2 regions of the Actinoalloteichus hoggarensis genome follow, and region 2 is predicted to be linked to the other one. Evidence: riboswitches for the same ligand, from Rfam matches in the RefSeq annotation. Region 2 holds a riboswitch; the other holds the start of a gene.
The links. Region 2 has a riboswitch for cobalamin ahead of metE (5-methyltetrahydropteroyltriglutamate--homocysteine S-methyltransferase). Riboswitches for the same ligand answer to the same signal wherever they lie in the genome.
Positions count from the first base shown of each region.

Region 1 (4,210 bases), 400 kb from region 2:
GTCGCGTACCGACAACGGCAGCGGTGTCCAGCCCGCCAGCCTGCCGAGCTCCACCACGGGCGGCGCAGGCGTCGAGTCCGCGAGAACCTCGGCGGGTCGTCCGTCGACGACCCGCCCGTCGCCGGCGAGCCGGAGCACCCGGTCCGCGTACTGCACGACTCGTTCCAACCGGTGCTCGGCGATCACCACCGTGACCCCGAGGTCGTGCACGAGCCGCGTGATCGAGGCCAGCACCTCCTCGGCGGCCGTCGGGTCCAGTGCCGAGGTCGGCTCGTCCAAGACCAGCACCCGAGGGTGCACGGTGAGCACCGAGCCGATCGCCACCCGCTGCTGCTGCCCACCCGACAGCGAGCGCAGCGACCGATCCCGCAGCTCGGCGATGCCGAGGAGGTCCAGCGTCTCCTCGACCCGCTTGCGCATCACCTCGGAGGGGATGGCCAGCTGCTCCATCCCATAGGCCAGCTCCTCCTCCACCGTGTCGGTGACGAAGCCTGCCAAGGGGTCCTGGCCGACGACCCCGACGAGATCTGCGAGCTCACGAGGCGGATTCGTCCTCGTGTCGCGGCCGCCCACCGTGACCCGGCCCTCGAGCACTCCGCCGGTGAAGTGCGGCACCCGACCGTTGACCGCGCCGAGCAGCGTCGACTTGCCCGATCCGGTGAGGCCGACCACAAGGCACAGTTCGCCCTCCTCGATCTCCAGGTCGAGGCCGGACAGGACGGGGGCGGCCTCGCCGTAGCGGACCGAGACCTCCTCGAAGCGGATCATGCGCGGACCTCCGGCGGCGGGGCGAGCCACGCGGGAGCGACCCCCGCGAGGATGCCGAGCACCGGCGGCAGCGTCACCGCCGGCCAGCTCAGCGGGCTGAGTGAGGGATAGAGGTTCGACGGGTCGATCCCGGCGGTCACGGTGAGCACGGCGGCGGCCGTCAGACCGGACAGCACCACGAGCGTCTCCGGCAGCAGCCACCGATCCGGCCGGTAGACGCTGCGCCGGATCCGGCGTCCGGCCACCAGGAAGCCCGCGCCCGCCACGAGCAGCCCGGCGACGGCCATCGGCAGCCCGAAGACATGCCGCGTGCCGTCCAACAGGCCGTACACGCCCACGCACACCCCGCAGAGACCCGCGATCACCAGCACGCCGGTCAGCAGTCGGGTGCGTCTCGGCGTGTCGCCGAGCCGGCCGTACCCCCGGGAGTCCATCGCCGAGGCCAACGCGAGCGACCGGTCCATGGCGTCGGCCAGGACCGGGACCACGATGCCGCGCAAGGCCCGGAGACCGCGTTGCCTGCCGCCACGCAGCCGCCGGGCCCGCCGGACCCGCAGCACGCTCTCCATGAGCTGTGGCGCGACGGAGAGCGCCACGACCACGGCGGTGCTGATCTGATAGAGCGCCGCGGGCACCGCCTTGAGCATTCGTCGCGGGTCCGCCAGCGAGTTCGCGGCGCCGAGGCAGATCAGCATCGTCGCCAGTCGCAGTCCGTCGTAGAGTCCGCCGAGCAGCTCCTCGGCGGTCACGGGGCCGAGCAGCCGGATGCCCGCCGCCGCCTCCGGCAGGGTGATCTCCGGCAGGACGAAGAGGACGTGCTCGCCCGCGCCGCCGCCGAAGACCATCCGCCATAGCACGCGCATGACGACGACGAACACACCGAGGTACACGTACATCCGGAAGGTCGCGGCCCACGGCGCCCGGCCGCGTCGCCGCACCACGACGTAGCCCGCCACCACGAGGATCAGCGACAAGAGCAGCGGATTCGTCGTCCGGCCCGCCGCGGCCGCCATGGCCAGCGCCCATAACCACCAGGCGCCGGGGTGCAGTGCCCTCGGCAGGCGCGTCGAGACCCGGAGCATTGCCGTGCTCACCCGGCGTCCGAGTCATGCGGTTCGTTCCGGACCGATGCGGAGTGCCCGAGCCGCCTCGGGCGCGATCCCGGGTCGCCGACGGCCCGGTCTCCGGCGGCCTGCCGCGGCCTGCACAGTGTCGTCCCGCACAGTGTTGTTCCGGACATGCCTCGATGCCTCCCCGAGCGGGTCGAGAGGCATCCGTCGAACCGCCGCCGCCGAGGCAGGCCTGCGCGCGCTCGAATCGGACTCCGCCTGCGGACCACGACAGTGTGAACGAGCCCTCGTCCCCGGACGGGCATTCCGGCTCATCGTGCCTCGACACGAATCACGGCTGCGGGTCAGCGCCGGAGTCGCACCGGCTTCCCCCGCCGGGGGCGTCTGAAGTTGTCACGACCGACTGCGGCCGAGCGGACATCGAGAAGGTTAACTCACTCGGGTGGTTTTGGATCACCCGTGACAGGCTTCGCCGTCGTGGTCGGTCGAACCGCGTGAAAAGCGGATTCTTCTGATGCCGAGGCGACGCCCCTCCCAGGTCCGGCGGCGGAGACGCCGTCGGTGACTGTGTCGAGCGCTCCCCGCCGCGTCGGCGTTTCCTGAGGCCGGCTGTGGGGTGAATCCGTGATCCTCCGGTCCGCACGGCTCCCGGAGAGAGTGGTCCACCACACCCCGAGATCATTACTATGAGTAGTCGAAATCTGTCGCTAAGAGTGGTGTGTCCGCTCGTGTTCAGGTGTCGAGGCACATGATGCATGCGGGCGGCCACGAGTTCGACCGACGAGGCACAGGCGACCGCGAACCCGCGGCGAGAGCGAAAGGCGAGGCAGTCGTCATGAGGATCGCGGTCATCGGGGAGTTCCGAGCGGACCGGATAGTCGACGCCATCACCCGTTCCGGCCATCACGACCTGGTGTTGCTGGGGCCGACGGACGTCGCGGGCTACGTCGGCAGGCGGACCCGCCACCGATACCTGCCTGCCTGCGCGGAGCCCGAGGACCTGCTGGCCGTCTGGGCCGAGGAGCACGTCGAGCTGGTGATCCCGAGTCTCCACCCGGCCGATCAGGAACGGCTGCTGCCCAGCCTGGCCGCCGCGGCGGACCGGTGGCGCGATCTCGGCGGGAGCGCCGTCGTCCACTCGACCCGCTTCGCCGCCCTCGTCACCGACAAGGCCCTGTTCCATCGCGTAGCGGTCGAACAGGGCTGGCCGGTGCCCGAGGCCGTCGTCTGCGATCGGGCCGAGGAACTGGACTCGGCGGTGCGGCGGGTCGGCGGACTCCCGGTGATGGTGAAGGCGGCCGGGCCTCCGCCGCGCGGCGTCCGCGGGCGCGTCGACACCGCGCACCTCCTCACCACGCTTCCTCCGACCGCCTTCCCCGTCGTCGTGCAGCGGGTCTGCCGGGGTGAGGAGTTCGGAGTCGAACTCTTGAGCGACGCGCACGTGACGGACTGCTGGCCCGTCGCCTCCTTCGGCCCGTTGGACGAGCGGTGCGGTCCGGGGCGCCGAGCGCGGCTGGCGCCGATCACGCTTCCGCAGGCGGTGACCACCGAACTGTCCACCTTCATCCGCGGCGTGCTGGCCGAGTTCGACGTGCGCGGCCCGTGGCAGATCGACTTCGCCGTCTGCTCGGGCAGGCTCCAGGTGCTGGCGGTCAACGGCAGGCTCAGCGGCATGGCCGATCTCAGCGCGGCCACCACCGGACTAGACCCGTACGACGCCTTCGTCGACACGTGCCTCGGCCAGCCCCGCGCCGTGCCCGCCGCTCGTCGGCTCGCCCTCGAGCTGCCGGTCCGACCCGGCACGGAGCTTCCCGGCCTTCCTTCCGGCGTGCGCCTGCGGCGGCAGGTACCGCTGCCCACCGACCGGTCGCTGCCCTCGGACTTCCACCGGCTGCTCGTCACGGCGGACGATCCCGTGCTGCTGGCCAGGTGGCTGCGCGGCATTCCCGACGACGCCGTGATCGCAGGCTCGCCCGCACAGCTGGCGTCCACCGCACTGCGGACCAGCCCGCTGTCCACCTCGGCGGGATGGCCTCGGAGCTGCCCGCAGGTCTGATCCGACGGGCCAGACCAGGCGGCAGGCAGACCAGGCGGCGAACCGGCACCGTGCGCCGTGCGGAGTCACGGGCCGTCGGCCGCGCGCGGCCCGCGTCACGCCGCCGCCCGGATCGATCCCGGCATGATCGCTCCGCGGCACGGACCCGGATCACCGGGTCAGGGCGAGCGACTCGCCGACCGCCGATCGCGAGCCGCCGTAGGTGATCGCCGTCATCGCCAGCGATCACCTGGCTCCAGGCGTACAGCCGGTCCGCGTCGAGTCCCCATGCGGCGGTCACCCGGCGGCCCCGAGCCTCGGCCCCTGCCGCCCGGCG
Region 1 is NZ_CP022521.1:2,818,799-2,823,008, forward strand. Features, by position in the region: gene AHOG_RS12415 (ABC transporter ATP-binding protein) at 1-768, opposite strand, end outside; gene AHOG_RS12420 (CbiQ family ECF transporter T component) at 765-1,850, opposite strand; cobalamin riboswitch at 2,118-2,271, opposite strand; gene AHOG_RS12425 (ATP-grasp domain-containing protein) at 2,674-3,894, shown strand.
Region 1: it holds a riboswitch for cobalamin, as region 2 does, so the genes downstream of both, AHOG_RS12420 (CbiQ family ECF transporter T component) here and metE (5-methyltetrahydropteroyltriglutamate--homocysteine S-methyltransferase) in region 2, are expected to answer to the same signal.

Region 2 (4,210 bases):
CAGCGGCGGCTACGTCGACTACGCCGTTCCGGGCGTGCTGATCCTGTCGGCGGGCTTCAGCGCGGCCCAGACGGGAACGGGACTGACCGCCGACCTCGTCACCGGCGTCATCGATCGGTTCCGATCGCTGCCGATCGTCGGCAGCGCGGTGCTCACCGGCCATGTGATCACGAGCCTGCTGCGGAACATCGTCTCCACCACGCTGGTGATCCTCGTGGCGTTGCTGATCGGCTTTCGGCCCCAGGCCGACCTGCTCGCCTGGGTGGGGGTCTTCGGCGTGGTGGCGCTGTACGTGCTGATGATCAGCTGGCTGTCGATGATCTTCGGCGTCGTGTCCAAGACGGTCGAGGGCGCGGGGCAGTTCTCCTTCGTCATCCTCTTCCTGCCCTACCTGAGCAGTGCGTTCGTCCCGACGGAGACGATGCCCGCCGCCCTGCGTGTCATCGCGGACCACCAGCCCGCCACGCCGGTCATCGAGACGGTCCGCGCGCTGCTGTCCGGAACGCCCGTCGGGAGCAGCGCCGCGTGGGCGGTCGGCTGGTGCGTCACGCTGGGCACGCTGGCGTTCGTGATCTCCAGCGTGCTGTTCGTCCGGCGCACCGCCCGTTGAGGCGACGCCTCGAGGACCGCGCCCTGCGGGAGCACACCGGACGGCCACCGTCGACATCGGACGGTCCGGCGATCACCCGAGACGGGGAGCGGACTCCCCCGATCGGGCGGTCGCCGAGTACCGGGGGTGTGCTCGCCGAATCCGGGGGAAGTCGTCGCGGTGTGGGTGGCGGCCCCGAGGACGGCCCGGCAGACGGGTGTGGGGGAGGCCCGTCTGCCGGGTCCGGCGATCTCCGTCCCGGCCCGCCGCCGCACGTGCGGGCGGTTCGTCGTCCATGAGGGGTGACGACGAACCGCCCGCGCTCGACGACTCGGACTTCGGCCGCGGGTGCCGCGGCGACGTCGTCCCGTACCCCGACCCCGATAGCGACCCGGGCGCGGGACCGGCCCGGACGAGACTCAGGAACGCGGCGCGGAGTCGGCGGCCGCGGACTCGCCCTCCGTCTCCCGGCTGCGCTTGATGGCCTCGCGGCGGGCCAGCCGGTGCTCCCGGCGGATGCCCGCCTCGGCATGTCTGCGGCGCTCGGCGGGCGACTCCGGCAGCACCTCGGGAACCGGCCTCGGCCGTCCCTCGGCGTCTACCGCCACGAAGACCAGATAGGCGCTGGCGACGTGCGTGGGCGGCACCGACTCGTTCCATCGCTCCGCGACGACCCGCACCCCGACCTCCATCGAGGTCCGGCCCGTCCAGTTGACCTGGGCGCTGGCGTGGACGAGGTCACCGACTCGGACCGGCACGAGGAAGAGCATCTCGTCCATGAACACCGTCAGTGCCGTCCCGCCCGAGTGTCGCCCCGCGCAGGCCGCCGCGACGTCGTCGACGAATTTCATGATCACGCCGCCGTGGACGGTGCCGTAGAGGTTCGTCTCGGTCGCGGTCATGATCTGACTGAGTGTGGTGGCCGCTGCCGAGGTCGGCTTGCCGGGGAGCTCGGAGGCGGTCTGCATGGAGCCGAGGGTAGGCGATCCCGGCGAGCGGGACGTCGAGCCCACGTCGAGTTCGGCCGGCTAAGATCGGTTTCGCCGATGGTTCGTCGGCACTGTCGAGCCCATGCCCAGCGGGTGGGATCGCGGCGCTGACGAGGCAAGAGGGAACCCGGTGCGAGTCCGGGACTGCCCCGCAGCGGTGAACGGGAACGAACTCCGTCACCGTCCTCGAGAAGCGAGGACGGTCACAGCACTGGTGGTCGACACCGCCGGGAAGCGACGGACAGTAGGCCAGCCGACCCCGGTCGGAGACGCCCGTGAGTCCGAAGACCTGCCGTCGGCGGCACGGACCTGACGGGTCCGTGCCGCTCCGAGGTCTTCGCGGGAGGACCGGGGCGAGTGCCTGGCGGATCGGCCTCGGCCGTGTCCTGCTCGGCTCGCGTTCCGGCCGCCGCGTGCCCGCCTCGGGGTCCGTTGCCGCCTCGCGAGGAGAGAGCAGTGACCCATCGCACGCATGCCCCGGCGCTCGGCGCCACGGTCCTGGGCTACCCCCGGATCGGACCCGATCGAGAACTCAAGCGTGCCCTGGAGGCGTACTGGGCAGGCCGCATCGACGCGGCGGCCCTGCACGAGGTCGCGGCCACGTTGCGCGCCGCCACCTGGACGGCCCTGAGGGACGCGGGCCTCGGCTCGGTGCCCTCCAACACATTCTCCTACTACGACCAGGTCCTCGACACGGCGGTCCTGGTCGACGCGCTGCCCGCCCGCTACACCGAGGGCGGCCGCCCGTCGCTGGACGCCTACTTCGCCGCGGCCAGAGGAGCCGACTCCCTCGCACCCCTCGAACTGACCAAGTGGTTCGACACCAACTACCACTACCTCGTCCCCGAACTGGGCCCCGACACCGTGCCGCGGCTGGCGGGTCGCAAACCGGTGGAGGAGTTCCGCGAGGCCGCCGCCCTCGGCATCACCACCCGGCCGGTGCTGCTCGGGCCGGTCACGTTCCTGCTGTTGTCCAAGGCGGCCCCCGACGCCCCGGCGGGCTTCGACCGGCTGGACCTGTTGGACGCCATGATCGACACGCAGGTGGAGCTGCTCGCCGAACTCGCCGCGGCGGGCGCCGAATGGGTCCAGTTCGACGAGCCGGCCTTCGCCGCCGATCGCACCCCGGCCGAACTCGACGCGCTCGCCCATGCCTACCGCAGGCTGGGCGAGGCGGAACGGCGACCGAGCATCCTGGTCGCCGGATACCACGGCGCCCTCGGCGACGCCTTGGGCGTGCTCGCGGCCGCGCCGATCGAGGCCGTCGGACTCGACCTGGTGGCGGGCCGCGCCGATCTCACGGGCATCGCGAGCGTCGCCGGGCTCCGACAGAAGACCCTTCTCGCCGGGGTCGTCGACGGACGCAACGTCTGGCGCACCGACCTCGACGAGGCGCTCGCCTACTGCGCGATGCTGCTCGGCATCGCCGACCACGTCACGGTCGGCACCTCCGCGCCGTTGCTGCACGTGCCCTACGACCTGGACGCCGAGACGGGACTGGACCCGGCGCTACGCTCTCGGCTGGCCTTCGCACGACAGAAGGTCGACGAGGTGGTCCTGCTGGCCAAGGCGCTGGGCGGCGCCGACGAGGCGGCCCCCGCACTCGAGGACTCCCGGCGGGTGCTCCGGGCACGAGACGGCGCGGCGACCCGCGACCAGCGGGTCCGGGCCCGGCTCGAATCCCTGCGCCCCGAGCACGGCAGGCGCGCCGATTACGACGTCCGGGCGCGCGGCCAGGCCGAGCGGCTCGGACTTCCCCCGCTGGCCACGACGACCATCGGATCGTTCCCCCAGACCGGCGGGGTGCGCCGGGCGAGGGCGGACCGGCGGGCAGGCCGGATCGACGAGGCCGAGTACCGGCGGCGGATGCGCGCGGAGATCGCCGACGTCATCGCGCTCCAGGAGGACATCGGACTCGACGTGCTCGTCCACGGCGAGCCGGAGCGCAACGACATGGTGCAGTACTTCGCCGAGAACCTGGAAGGCTTTCTGTCCACCGAGCACGGCTGGGTGCAGTCCTACGGCTCTCGCTGCGTCCGGCCGCCGATCATCCACGGCGATGTCAGCAGGCCCGCCCCGATGACCGTCGAGTGGAGCTCCTACGCGCAGTCACTGACCGAACGGCCGGTCAAGGGGATGCTCACCGGGCCGGTCACGATCCTGGCCTGGTCGTTCGTCCGAGACGACCAGCCGCTCGGCGACACGGCACGCCAGGTGGCGCTGGCGCTCCGCGACGAGATCCATGATCTCGAACGGGCCGGGCTGCGCATCGTGCAGGTGGACGAACCCGCGCTCCGGGAACTGCTGCCGCTGCGGGAGGCCGACCGTGCCGACTACCTCGCCTGGGCAGTCGACTCGTTTCGACTGGCGACCTCCGGCGCCGCCGACAGCACACAGATCCACACCCACCTGTGCTACTCGGAGTTCGGCGACGTCATCGACGCCATCGACGCCCTCGACGCGGACGTGACCACGATCGAGGCGGCGCGTTCCCGAATGGAGGTGTTGGACGATCTGCACAAGATCGGGTACCGCCGAGGCGTGGGACCCGGCGTCTACGACATCCATTCGCCGCGGGTGCCGGACGAGGCGGAGGTGACCCGGCTGATCGGGGCCGCCTTGGCGGCGGTAC
Region 2 is NZ_CP022521.1:2,414,803-2,419,012, forward strand. Features, by position in the region: gene AHOG_RS10650 (ABC transporter permease) at 1-610, shown strand, start outside; gene AHOG_RS10655 (acyl-CoA thioesterase) at 1,009-1,557, opposite strand; cobalamin riboswitch at 1,699-1,869, shown strand; gene metE (5-methyltetrahydropteroyltriglutamate--homocysteine S-methyltransferase) at 2,035-4,210, shown strand, end outside.